4 regions of the Brevibacillus schisleri genome follow, and region 4 is predicted to be linked to each of the others. Evidence: riboswitches for the same ligand, from Rfam matches in the RefSeq annotation. Region 4 holds a riboswitch; each other region holds the start of a gene.
What was found. Region 4 has a riboswitch for S-adenosylmethionine ahead of ACUUHJ_RS30295 (MetQ/NlpA family ABC transporter substrate-binding protein). Riboswitches for the same ligand answer to the same signal wherever they lie in the genome.
Positions count from the first base shown of each region.

Region 1: linked by a shared signal. The riboswitch ahead of ACUUHJ_RS19790 (homoserine dehydrogenase) and the one ahead of ACUUHJ_RS30295 (MetQ/NlpA family ABC transporter substrate-binding protein) in region 4 are both predicted to bind S-adenosylmethionine.
Region 2: linked by a shared signal. The riboswitch ahead of ACUUHJ_RS22665 (aminotransferase class I/II-fold pyridoxal phosphate-dependent enzyme) and the one ahead of ACUUHJ_RS30295 (MetQ/NlpA family ABC transporter substrate-binding protein) in region 4 are both predicted to bind S-adenosylmethionine.
Region 3: linked by a shared signal. The riboswitch ahead of ACUUHJ_RS16660 (ABC transporter permease) and the one ahead of ACUUHJ_RS30295 (MetQ/NlpA family ABC transporter substrate-binding protein) in region 4 are both predicted to bind S-adenosylmethionine.

Region 1 covers NZ_JBVNDM010000001.1:4,199,489-4,202,693, reverse strand. The annotation lists gene ACUUHJ_RS19805 (DinB family protein) at 1-500, shown strand, start outside; cobalamin riboswitch at 522-726, shown strand; gene ACUUHJ_RS19800 (hypothetical protein) at 749-889, shown strand; gene ACUUHJ_RS19795 (hypothetical protein) at 886-1,020, shown strand; SAM riboswitch class I at 1,115-1,221, shown strand; SAM riboswitch class I at 1,287-1,398, shown strand; gene ACUUHJ_RS19790 (homoserine dehydrogenase) at 1,485-2,750, shown strand; gene ACUUHJ_RS19785 (CapA family protein) at 2,813-3,205, opposite strand, start outside.
Region 2 covers NZ_JBVNDM010000001.1:4,752,144-4,755,348, forward strand. The annotation lists gene ACUUHJ_RS22665 (aminotransferase class I/II-fold pyridoxal phosphate-dependent enzyme) at 1-1,179, opposite strand, end outside; SAM riboswitch class I at 1,262-1,376, opposite strand; gene ACUUHJ_RS22670 (MFS transporter) at 1,428-2,684, opposite strand; gene moaC (cyclic pyranopterin monophosphate synthase MoaC) at 2,688-3,170, opposite strand.
Region 3 covers NZ_JBVNDM010000001.1:3,565,998-3,569,202, reverse strand. The annotation lists gene ACUUHJ_RS16670 (MBL fold metallo-hydrolase) at 1-446, shown strand, start outside; gene ACUUHJ_RS16665 (sulfite exporter TauE/SafE family protein) at 484-1,278, shown strand; SAM riboswitch class I at 1,400-1,504, shown strand; gene ACUUHJ_RS16660 (ABC transporter permease) at 1,614-2,546, shown strand; gene ACUUHJ_RS16655 (ABC transporter permease) at 2,551-3,205, shown strand, end outside.
Region 4 covers NZ_JBVNDM010000001.1:6,402,031-6,405,235, reverse strand. The annotation lists gene ACUUHJ_RS30300 (methionine ABC transporter ATP-binding protein) at 1-235, opposite strand, end outside; gene ACUUHJ_RS30295 (MetQ/NlpA family ABC transporter substrate-binding protein) at 278-1,108, opposite strand; SAM riboswitch class I at 1,211-1,313, opposite strand; gene ACUUHJ_RS30290 (DUF2294 domain-containing protein) at 1,534-1,890, shown strand; gene ACUUHJ_RS30285 (ABC transporter substrate-binding protein) at 2,088-3,161, shown strand.

The DNA of each region.
Region 1 (3,205 bases), 2.2 Mb from region 4:
ACGCTGCTTATTTTGACGATTACATTGGTCTTGTACCGGAGGGGGAGCTCCAAACGATCCTCACGCAGCAAGGAGAGAGGCAAGTCGCGTTCTTTTCGTCCCTTGTGCCCGAGCAAATTGATTATCGGTATGCGCCAGGCAAATGGACGGTTAAAGAGGTGTTGGGTCATCTCATCGATACAGAACGCATCATGAGCTATCGCTTGCTGAGAATTGCGAGAGGAGATCAGACACCCCTCGTCGGTTTTGATGAGAATGCTTTTGTTGAACACTGGTGTTTTCAGCTAAGAGACCTGTCTGATTTACTGGAAGAGTATAAGGCTGTCCGTGCTGCCACCATCGCGCAGGTGCGAGGAATTTCTCCAGAAGCGTGGTTGCGTACAGGACTTGCCAACGGAAACAAGCTATCTGCAAGGACGTTGGCGTATGTGATTGCTGGACATGAAGCTCATCACACTCGCATTTTGAAAGAGCGGTATTTGGGGGAAGGTAAAATCTGAAGGTAGTAGTGAGAATAGACAATTTCATAGGTGGAAACAGGTTCCTTAGAGCGTAACCAATTCGCCACAAGGATAATAGGGAAGCTCGGTGCAAATCCGACACGGTCCCGCCACTGTAAGAGGGAGTCAGCGTCCAACAAGCCACTGGTCTATCAAAATAGACGGGGAAGGCGACGCTAGGCGATGAACTCATAGTCAGGAGACCTGCCTGTTTCGACAACACTGATAGACCTACGGGAGATAGGGAGGTGTTAGAGATGGCTTGCGAAAAACAGCGAGTGGACAAGTATGCCCCTCCTTTTCTGGCATTTTCTAACGATCGTCACGGTCGTGAGGAAAATGCTCTTTTTATTTTGGGCAGAATAATAGAAGAGGAGGGCGAGCAATGATCCAACTTTTTATTTGCCAATGGTGCGGATATGTTGAGGAAAAAGAGCAGTCTGAGGAATGCCAGGAGGGCGTGTTTCATTGTGCTTGCTGCAGTTTGGAAGAGGTAGAGAGCCTGTTCACCCACAACTGAAATCCTTGCCAAATTAGCTTGCAATCAGAAAAGAAAGAATTTTGTTGACGCTTGCCTTGGAATTTCTTAGAATAAAGCTCAACAGCATAAATGGTTCTTATCCAGAGAGGTGGAGGGTCTGGCCCGATGAAGCCCGGCAACCGTTGCATATTGCAACAAGGTGCCAATTCCTGCGAGACGTTTTGTCTCGAAAGATAAGAAGCGGGTTACTCCATTAGTAGATGAACCTTCTTCTTAGCGAAGAAGGTTTTTTTAATTTCATATTTTCTTTATCCAGAGAGGTGGAGGGACTGGCCCGATGAAGCCCGGCAACCGTCACGCATATTTTGTGACAAGGTGCCAATTCCTGCAGGACATATACGTCCTGGGAGATAAGGAGGGGGAGCATTCGCTGCTATCAAGCCTTCTTCTTATCGAAGATGGCTTTTCTTTTTATCTAAAATTCGGGGTATGGGGTGGTCAGGATGAGTGCAGAAGTAGTACGCGTGGGATTATTGGGATTGGGGACAGTGGGTAGGGGCGTAATCAAAACGATCCGTTCACAACAAGAGAAGCTGGCTTCTCGTCTGGGAAAACGAATTGAGATCGTCAAGGCATTGGTGCGTGACTCGGAAAAAGAGCGTGCGGTTCATGTCGACCCGGCTTTACTGACGACAGATTTTGAGGATGTATTGAGAAGCGATGTGGATATCGTGGTGGAGGTCATGGGCGGTGTAGAACCTACCTATGACTACGTACGTGCTTTGATCGAAAAGGGCTGCCATGTGGTAACCGCCAACAAAGAGCTACTGGCGAAAAAAGGAACAGAGCTAGTCGATTTGGCAAATCAGCATCAAGTGCATCTTGCCTATGAAGCGAGTGTGGCTGGGGGTATCCCGATCTTGAGTGTGCTCCGGCAGTTTCTACGTACGAACGATATCCAAGGCGTTCGCGGTATTCTCAACGGAACAACGAACTTCATTTTGACGAAAATGGAAGCAGAGCAGCTCTCCTACCAGGAGGTACTCAAGCAAGCACAGGAGCTGGGCTATGCAGAAGCAGACCCTCGTTCGGATGTAGAAGGCTTTGATGCTATGTACAAATTGTATATCCTGGCACAGCTTGTTTATGGAGAATCACTGCCTTTAGCGGATGTTGTTCGCAAAGGTATTGCGGATTTGTCAGCAGGTCATATTCGGATTGCAAGCGACTTAGGGTACCGGATCAAGCTGATCGCGCAGGCTTATCAAGCCGAAAAAGGCATTCGCCTATCTGTTGAACCAACCATGCTTCCGTTGAGCCATCCGTTGGCGCAAATCCACGATGCGTTTAATGCGGTCCAGCTATCCGGCAATATCGTAGGAGACTTGTTGTTTACAGGAAGAGGGGCAGGAGAGCTCCCTACAGCAAGTGCAGTCGTGGAGGATTTGGCCTATTTATTGACACAGCCATTCACACCGCATCCTACCTGGAAAGAAAAAACGGCTGACAAAGCTGGATGCACGGTGGACTCGGCAGAACACGTCCTATGTTATCTGGAGGGCTCATGTCATACTGCGACGCCAGATCGTGTCTTGCATTTCCTTCAGCAGGCCGGGGTGAACGTGCATAAACTAAAAGTCCAATTCGATTTGGGAGGCGTCTTGCGCGCAGGGTTGGTCGTGACGGGAATCAGTGAACAGCATGAGTCCTTATTGAAAAATGATTTTGGCTTAGAAGTGCGCTGCTTCCCTATTCTTGAATCTGCGTAAGTAAGAGGAACCATAAGAAGAAATGCCGTATTTCTAGGAATCTGGAAACACGGCTTCTTTTATCAGGGGGCAGTCTCCACCGCCTTTGCACGTGGCTGCACACACCCGTCACTTTGTATGTCGACTTGCTCAGAAATGGATTCAATGCGTTTTAACAGGGCAGCGCCGTTGCTTTCATTCATGGGTACAGCTTGTCCCAATTCTGCATGAAATGGAAGCATCGTTAGCTCACAATCACCACTTTTGGAGCAGTTTGCTAGCAGGACCATTGTTTCCCAAGTCTTGGGTTCGTTTGAACGTGTGAAAACGAAATTGCCAAGACTGTACGCAATCCATTTGTCGTTGTATCGTTCAAAGCCTTGCAGTACGTGGGGATGACCGCCGACAATCAAATCTGCACCAGCATCGATGTAGGCACGAGACAGCTCCTTTTGATGATCGACAGGATAATCGGA
Region 2 (3,205 bases), 1.6 Mb from region 4:
TTTTGTTTTCGTAAATAACCCCAACCGTTCAATCCGCTGGACCGCTTCCGCGAGACGCTCTTCGTTGGATAACAAAGCCGCTCTCACATAACCCTCACCTGTCGGGCCAAAGCCATTTCCCGGCGCTACGACGACATGCGCTTTTTCCAAAAGTAGGTCAGAGAACTCCACAGATGTGAAGCCGCTTGGAACAGGAAGCCAAGCAAAAAACGAACCTTGAGATGGCGGAGCCTGCCAGCCAATCCGATGCAGATTGGAGTACAATGCATTGCGGCGGCTTTCGTAGACAGCGACGAGATCGCGGACGCACTGCTGCGAATCCGTCATCGCTTTGGCTGCCGCCATCTGTACTGCACCGAACAGACTGACGAAGTAATGGTCCTGAATGAGGTTAATCAGACGAACCAGCTCGCGATTACCTACCATGGCACCCACACGCCAGCCTGCCATGTTGTACGTTTTGGACAAGGTATAAAATTCTACGCCCACTTCTTTTGCACCCGGAACCTGCATGAAGCTGACCGGCTTTTTCCCGTCATAGCTGATAGCTCCGTAGGCGAAGTCGTGGCAGACGACGATTTCATGTTTTCGGGCAAAACGAATGGTTTCCTCATAGAACTCGAGTGGTGCGTTGACTGCTGTCGGATTGTTCGGATAGTTGAGAAACATCAGTTTCGCTCGATCTAAATCAGCCTGGGACAGCTGGCTGTAGTCTGGCAAGAAGTCATTTTCCGCCTTCAACGGCATCATAACCATCCGTCCGTCTACGACTGCAACCCCCGACCAATAATCCGGATAGCCTGGGTCTGGAACCAGTGCAACATCGCCTGCGTTCATGAGTACTTGGCAAATCTCTACGAGTCCGGTTTTACTGCCGAACAAAATCGCTACTTCTTCCTCCGGATCGAGGTCCACATCAAATTCTTGCTTATACCAATGAGCCACTGCCTGCTTCAGTTCCACACGTCCCTGAAAAGGCGGATATTTGTGATGGAGTGGTTGTGCCGCTTGCGCCTGTAATTCTTCAATAATATGCGGCGGTGTTGGCAAATCAGGATTGCCCTGCCCCAGGTTAATGACGTCATGGCCTTGAGCTATGACCTTGTTTACTTTTGCCACCAGGGTCGCAAAAAACTGGGTAGGGAGTCGATCAATCATATCGGCATGTTGAATGCGCATCTTTCTTCCATTCCTTTCTTGGGCCAATACAGTAAAACCCCCTTTTTCCATACAGAAAAAGGGGGAGATCAGCTTGGTCACGTCCTTATCTGTCAGGAAAAAATCCTGCTGGAATTGGCACAGCATCTGTCCATCACATGGAACAGATCCGCTGCCGGGCTTCATAGGGCCAGTCCCTCCACCTCTCTGAATAAGTCAAATATACTGTTTTTTCGTCTATACCATACTACTTGAGCACGTAAACCGTGTCAAGATGCTTGATTGTGTACCGGCACTTGATGCCTTCTTTTGTGAAAAGAGGTGTGGAAGGCAAAGAAGGCGACAGACAACAGACACAAGCCCGCCATCACGAACAATAGTCCCTGCGCGTGAATCGATTGGAAGATGAATGCGCCGAGCAGTGGCCCGAGCATCCGCCCAGCTGATCCAGTCCCTGCAATCAGTCCTTGAATGAAACCTTCTCGTCCCTCTGGCGTAAACTGTGCAGCTACTGCTGGCACCGCTGGCCACACGAGCATTTCGCCCAGCGTCATGATGAACATCCCCGCCACAAAGCCTGCATAAGCCGTTGATTGCGACAAAATCAACATCGACAAGGCAAAAATATAGGCGCCCAAGAGCATTTGGGCTTTTAGCGTTCGCGCAAAGCGTCGAATGACCCACGCAATCAGTGGCTGACCAAACAGGATCAAGCCGCCGTTCAGCGTCCACAACAGACTGTATTGACGGAGGGAAATGCCCAAGGATTGCATATAGGTCGACAGCACCGTTGTCCATTGTACATAGACAATCCAGCTAATTAATAGTCCCCCGCATAATAGCAGCAAGGCACCCCATACCACCTTTGACTCTTGCTGTGGTTGTCGCAGCACATCAGTAGTTGCTTGCTCAGGCATGCTTTGTCCAGCCGTCGAGTTTTGGCGTTGGTGTTCCACCATTTTTAACTGACGGGGCAAAATGAGTAGGAACATGGCGAGGACGATTACTTGTGAGATGGCATTACCAAAAAACGTCCAGGCAAATGACACACTTGCCAAAAAGCCGCCCAACGCAGAACCGGCAGCTACCCCCACATTGAGCGTGACATAAATCAGATTGATTCCTTTACGTCCTCCGTCCGGCCACAAAACTATGGCCAATGCATTCATCACCGGAGAAAGTAATCCATAAAACAGTCCATTCAACAGAAGCAGCACAACATATATCGTAAAATCCTCCGTAACACCTAATCCGAGCGAAATCAGGATAACACCGATGGAACCGACAATGATGGTGCGCATTTTGCCCCAGCGGTCAAACAGCATCCCGCCGACAATACTTCCGATCAAGAATGCGCCTTGGTTTAAAAGCAACAAGAAGCCGGCTACAGTCAGCGGCTTTCCGAGATGGTTATGAATATAAATCGTGACCAGCGGCCAAATACATGCCATTCCGGTAGAAAAAATGACGGCAGCAATCGCCAATAAACGAATGCTGCTCGGATAGGATTCCCACTTTTGCCTCATGGCTTACTTCTCTCCCCGATGGAAATCGCCGCTTTTTCCGCCTGTTTTGGATTCCAGACTGGTCGGACCGATTATCATTTCTTTATCCATCGCTTTGCACATGTCATACACCGTCAAAGCCGCTACGCTTACAGCGGTCAAAGCCTCCATCTCAACGCCTGTTTTCCCTGTCGTCTTCACGGTTCCTGTAATCGCAAGCGTCGTTTCGTCTACAAAAGCAAATTGTATGTCGATGCCAGTCAATGGCAGCGGATGACACATCGGGATGATTTCCCACGTTTTTTTGGCAGCCATGACACCTGCTACCTGTGCTACGGCGAGTACATCGCCCTTTTCGATTCGACCTTCGCGGATTCGGGCGAGGGTTTCGGGTTTCATGCTGATTTGGCTCTCGGCTACAGCCACCCGTTTTGTGACGTCCTTCTCAGACACGTCTACCATCCGCGCTCGATTTTGTTCATTAAAATGTGTTAATTGATCAGTCATACGAGTATCGTTCCTCCTCTATCTTCTCCTACCTT
Region 3 (3,205 bases), 2.8 Mb from region 4:
TTCAGATTCTGACTACCCCAGATGAGCTGGACGAGATTTTGCAAGCCTTGCGTGCTGTAGGGATTGATCATGTCACAGGCTTTATCGACAGCACCAAACTAATGGAAAGTGAAGGGTCTTCGCTCGAGACAATCGAAGAGGTAACACCGCTGGAGATTGCAGACCGGGTGGAAAAGGGAGAGGTTCACGTAGTAGATGTACGTAATTTGGCCGAGTGGAAGGAAGGACATATTCCGGATGCACAGCACATCATGCTCGGTACACTCGCCATGCGGCAAGATGAGATTCCTCACGATAAACCGCTTCTCGTACAGTGCCGTTCCGGTGCCCGATCCGCCATTGGCGCAAGCATTCTTAAAGCAAACGGATTCAAGGATGTAATGAATTTGAGCGGCGGAATCTTACAATGGCAAATAGACCGGTTGCCAGTGGTAGAACGAGGATAAAACGAGATCAAAGCGAGTTGCTGCAAAGGGTGAGCCTATGACTATCGACCTAGTGATCACACTGTTTGTTATCGGTTTCGTGGGATCGTTCATCTCTGGTCTCGTTGGAATCGGGGGCTCCATCATCAAGTATCCGATGCTTCTGTACATTCCGCCTGCCCTTGGATTCGTTGCTTACACAGCTCACGAAGTATCCGGAATAAGTGCCGTCCAAGTATTTTTTGCCACCCTAGCTGCTGTTTGGACTCTGCGCAAAGATAAGCTTATTCATTACCAGCTCGTTGTGTACATGGGAAGTGCCATTATTGTCGGGAGCTTGCTTGGAGGATATGGAGGAAAATTCCTTTCGGCAAATGCCGTCAATATCGTTTACGCCATCCTGGCCACGATTGCTGTAATCTTGATGTTCCTGCCAAAAAAGCGAGTGGACGAACGTGAACAGACAACTGAGGTTCTCTTTCATAAACCAACAGCTGTCTTATCTGCTTTGATGGTCGGAGGTGCCTCCGGAATTGTCGGGGCAGCGGGCGCTTTTATTTTGGTTCCCATCATGTTGATCATCCTCAAGATACCGACAAGAGTTGCGATTGCGTCCTCTCTTGCCATCACTTTTCTATCTTCCATTGGATCGACGATAGGGAAATGGATGGCAGGGGACATATTGCTGTGGCCATCCGTGATCATGGTAATCGCCAGCATCATGGCAGCGCCGCTCGGTACGAAGGTCAGTAAACGTTTGGGCACGCGGATTCTCCAATCCATTCTTGCCTTGTTGATCCTAGCCACCACGATTAAGATTTGGGCTGACATCCTCCTATTCATACGTGTATGAAGATTTACTTTTTTCACAAATAATATAAAGAAAAATCAATTGTCATGGAACAGCATTGACATATCCGAGTAAAATGATAAGATAAAAAGAATTTTACAATAAAATTAAATTTCATAGAACATTCTTATCGAGAGTGGTGGAGGGACTGGCCCGATGAAACCCGGCAACCTTGGTCTGATTGACCTTACGGTGCTAATTCCTGCGGAGTTATTCTGCGAGATGAGAAGGTGGGAAACGTGCAATCGCCCCTCTTCTTTTCGGAGAGGGGTTTTCTATATTTATAATCCGTAGTATTTACATCGTTTTACTTTGTATTATTTGAAGGAGGAAACAACGTGCTTTATTATGCAGTCAAGCGTGGCTTTCTCATGATCGTTACGCTGTGGATGATCGTCACGGTAACGTTCGTGACCATGCACCTGATTCCAGGTGATCCATTCGCATCAGATGCCAAAATGCTTCCAGAAGAAGTGGTGAAGAACATGCGAGCGGAGTACAACCTCGATCAGCCAATCACGGTACAATACCTGCTCTATCTAAAAGGATTGCTGCAATTTGACTTGGGGCCCTCTATCCAGTCCAAGACGAGGGATGTGAACACACTGATTGCAGAGGGATTTCCCGCATCGGCTGTTCTGGGACTCCAGTCGTTTACGGTAGCGTTGATTGGTGGAATCACACTGGGAATCGTAGCGGCACTCTATCACAATCGGACCTTGGATTTCTTGTCTATGTTTGCTGCCATCATCGGGATCTCCATCCCCAGTTTTATTCTCGCGCCACTGTTGATCAAGTATTTAGCCGTTAAATGGGAGCTTTTACCCGTCGCTGCATGGGGGAGCTGGGAGCACTCGATTCTTCCAACACTTGCTCTCGCTATCGGTCCGCTCGCCATCATCGCCCGCTTTGTACGAGCCAGCATGCTTGAGGTTTGGCAACAGGAATACATAAGCACGGCAGAGGCCAAAGGGCTTGGCACCTTTTCCATTGTCGTTAGACACGGGATGCGCAATGCCATCCTGCCTGTTCTTACCTTTATCGGTCCGCTGTTTGCCAACCTGATGACCGGAACCTTTGTGGTGGAAAAGATTTTCGCGATTCCCGGGCTCGGCAAATACTTCGTGGAAAGCATTTTTAACCGCGATTATCCCGTTATTTTAGGAACGACTGTGTTTTACAGCTTTGTGCTCATTTTTACTTTGTACATCATCGACCTGTTGTATCGGGTGATTGACCCGCGCATCAGATTAACGAGTGGAGGGAAGTAGCGTTATGGCCAATCAGGCAACACAACTGGATTCCCTGTTTCGACCAGTCGACCGAAGCCGGCTTTTAGAGGAAATTCGGGAGCGCCCGAGTCTTGGGTATTGGCAGGAGGTTTTGCAGCGGGTATCCAGTAACAAGCTGGCAATGCTCGGGTTCTTCCTGCTCGCAGCAGTGGTGACCCTCTCAATCATCGGTCCGCTGCTCGTTCCCCACAGCCCACATGAACAGTCTTTGACCAAAGGAAATCTGCCACTGTCTGGCGAGCACTGGTTTGGAACCGATGACTTGGGGCGGGACATGTGGGCACGTACCTGGGCAGGCGGACAAATTTCTTTGTTTATTGGTGTGGCGGCAGCAGCCATCGATCTCGTGATTGGTGTATGCATCGGCGGGATATCCGGTTACATGGCAGGGAGGAACAAGCTGGGCGACCGTGTAGACAACATCCTGATGCGGTTGGCCGAAATTCTTTACAGCATTCCGTATCTGCTGGTGGTAATCCTGCTGATGGTGGTTCTGGAGCCTGGACTCGCAACAATCATTATTGCCCTATCTCTGACCGGCTGGGTGGGGATGGCGCGTCTGGTCAGAGGGCAAATCATGCAGATCAAGCGGCAGGAGTTTGTGCTGGCCGCAGAAAAGCTGGGCACCTCACATACCA
Region 4 (3,205 bases):
GCCGCAGCTCTTTTTCCTTGAGGGTCAGCATGTTCTGGCCATTGACGATCACAGAACCGCTGGTCGGCTTCTCCAACAGGTTGATGGTACGGAGCAGGGTACTTTTCCCCGCTCCGCTAAAGCCGATCACCCCGTAGATTTGCCCTTTTTTCACCTGCAGGGATACGCCCTTCAATGCTTCTACCTGCTTGTTTCCTACTTGATACGACTTATGAATATCGGTTAGCTGTATCATAACGAGTTCTCCTTGTTGTTCTTGATGTTCCTGGCGTCGATCTTACCAGGACGGCAGTACAGCTCCTTCAAAGCGTTCGTTGATGAATTTTTTCACTTCTTCCGAGCGGTAGATGTCCACTAGCTTTTTGACGGCTGGGTTGTCTTTGTTGGTTTCGTTGACTGCCAAGATGTTTACGTATGGAGAGTCAGCGGTCTCAGCGAAGATCGCGTCTTTTTTCGGGGAGTAGCCAGCTTCCATTGCGAAGTTCGTATTAATCGAAGCAACCTCTACGTTGCTCAGCGAGCGTGCCAGGAAAGCAGCCTCCAGCTCTTTGAATTGCAAATTTTTCGGATTTTCCACGATGTCCAGTGGTGTTGCGTTGTCGCCCACGCCATCCTTGAGCTTAATCAAGCCCGCTGCCTGATAGAGCAACAAGGCGCGTGCTCGGTTGGTCGGGTCGTTTTGAATGCCGACAACGCCGCCTGCCGGGATGTCCTCGACTTTTTTATGCTTGGTGGAGTACAGGCCCATCGGGTACGTCACGGTTTTTCCGACCTCAACGATCTTTGTTTTGTGATCTTGATTGAACTTCGCCAAGAACGGGATGGTTTGGAAGCTGTTTACATCGAGATTTCCTTTATCGAGCGCCTGATTCGGCTGTACGTAATCGTTAAAAACGACGACTTCGACATCGAGTCCTTTGCCTTTGGCGACTTCTTTTACTTTGTTGAGAATTTCTTCGTGTGGGCCGCCAGTGACACCCACTTTGAGTGAGGTTTGTTCAGCAGCAGTGCCGCCGTTAGCAGGCGCAGCTTCTTGTTTACCCCCGCAAGCCGTTACGAGCGATGCAGCGAGCAGTAGTGTAGTAAGCAGTAGACCAGTCTTTTTCATGAAAATACCCCTTTTCTCTGGATGTAAGATGGAAAAGAAAAAAGCCTCTTCCGACAGAAGAGGCGAAAACTGCAAGTATGTAACCACACTGCAACAATACCTCTCTTATCTGTCGGAATAAATTCCGCTGGATTTGGCACCGTATCGTTTGCGATAGGTTGCCGAGGTGTCATAGGGCCAGTCCCTCAACCTCTCTTCATAAGAGAATGTGCTATGAAATTATCATTCCAAACATTGTTGTTAATTCTTATTTGGATAGTTGGATTATAACGAGTGATTTTTTCGGTGTCAACAGTTTTTGCAAACGAATGACTTGGTGGAAAAATGTGAAATTGATCTAAATACGAATATTCTATTGAAGAATGAAAAAATCATATGTATAATGAGAGCGAATGAACCCGATACCAGCTATCGCAGGTGATGACATGACTTTCGTGGACTCCAATGAAACTAGAAAAAAGCTATCTGCCATCTATAATGAGATAGCAAAAGAGTTGTTCGGATTTGGAACGACTTTGCTCCGAGTCACGATTGAAAATCAGATGATTACGTTCCAAGCTAAGCATCGCCGCTCTCCGCGCTCACAAGCGTTGGAAGGAGAAGCACCGGCCCTCAAGCTCGAAGTTGATTTTCGCATGTCCCTTCTTTATAAGAAGAGACTGAGAGAACGACTGGAAGAAGAGATGGGGTTGCCGTTGGAAGCCGTGCTCAGGGACTATGATGCGCCTACGCAGTGGGCGATCACGAATGTTATTTTAGCTGAATCAGAACTGAATACCTGACGCAATCGTTCGGATTTTCTCTTTTGATCTATCTTAAGGGGAGACCGTAGACTTTGCGTAAAAACGGGTGTCACTTCTCTTTGTTTACGAAGAAAAGTGCTCTTGTTTAGAATGATACGTTCTAATCAAGGGTACTTTTCTTTTTATTATATCACCATATTTTGTCATCAAATGAACCCAACTGGAGGAGAATTACGATGAAGAAATTACTTGCTGGAATCCTGTCTTTTTCTATGATGTCACTGGCACTCGCTGGCTGTGGCAGCAATGATCAACCAAAAGCGGGGGGAGCTGGCGGCGAAGCCAAGGGCGAGCCACAAAAGCTGGTCATCTCCACATGGGGCTTCTCCGAAGACTTTTTCCGCAAAGAAGTATATGAGCCGTTTGAAAAAGAACATAACGTGAAAATCGTGCTGGAAATCGGGAACAACGCAGAGCGTCTGAACAAAGTTCGCCAAGGAAGCTCCGATGTAGACTTGATCTACCTCTCTGACTACTATGCACAGCAAGGGATTGAGAGTGGCGCATTTGAAAAAATCGACCGCAGCCGCATCCCGAACCTGGAACAAATCTACGACATCGCCAAAGCACCACTGGGCGAAGAATACGGTCCAGCTTACACGATTGGCCAATTCGGGATTGCCTACAATCCAAAGCTCGTAAAAACCGAGATCAAGGATTGGAAAGATCTGTGGAACCCAGAGCTGACAGGCAAGCTGACACTGCCAAGCATTACGTCCACAACTGGTCCGATGGTTCTCGACAGTGCTTCTGCGGTCGCGGGCAGCAAGGAATTTAACGAGGATCAAGCCTTCGCGAAAATGAAAGAAGTCAACAAAAGTGTCGTGAAGTTCTACGATAAGACCTCCGAATACGTGAACATGTTTGGACAAGAAGAAATCGGCGTTGGACCGATCATGGAAATGTACTTCAAAGACATCAAAGCCGCTGTTCCAGAAGCTGTTTTCGTACAACCTGCAAGTGGCGGATATGCGGTTATGAATACGGTTAACATCGTAAAAGGCTCGAAAAACAAAGCACTCGCAGAAGACTTCATCAACTATCAACTGAGCAAAGAGGTTCAGGAGAAAACAGCAAAAGCGAAAATCGATTCCCCTGTAAACAAGACCGTTCAACTGACAGAAGAAGAAGCAAAAGGTGTAACGTACGGGGAAGAAACCGTAAGCAAGCTGAAAAAGCTGGACATGAAATTCGTAAACGAGCACTCCAAAGCATGGATTGACCGTTGGAATCGTGAAATCACGCAATAACGTACGATAGAAAAACAAGGGGCGAGGGTATAGACAATTCGGAT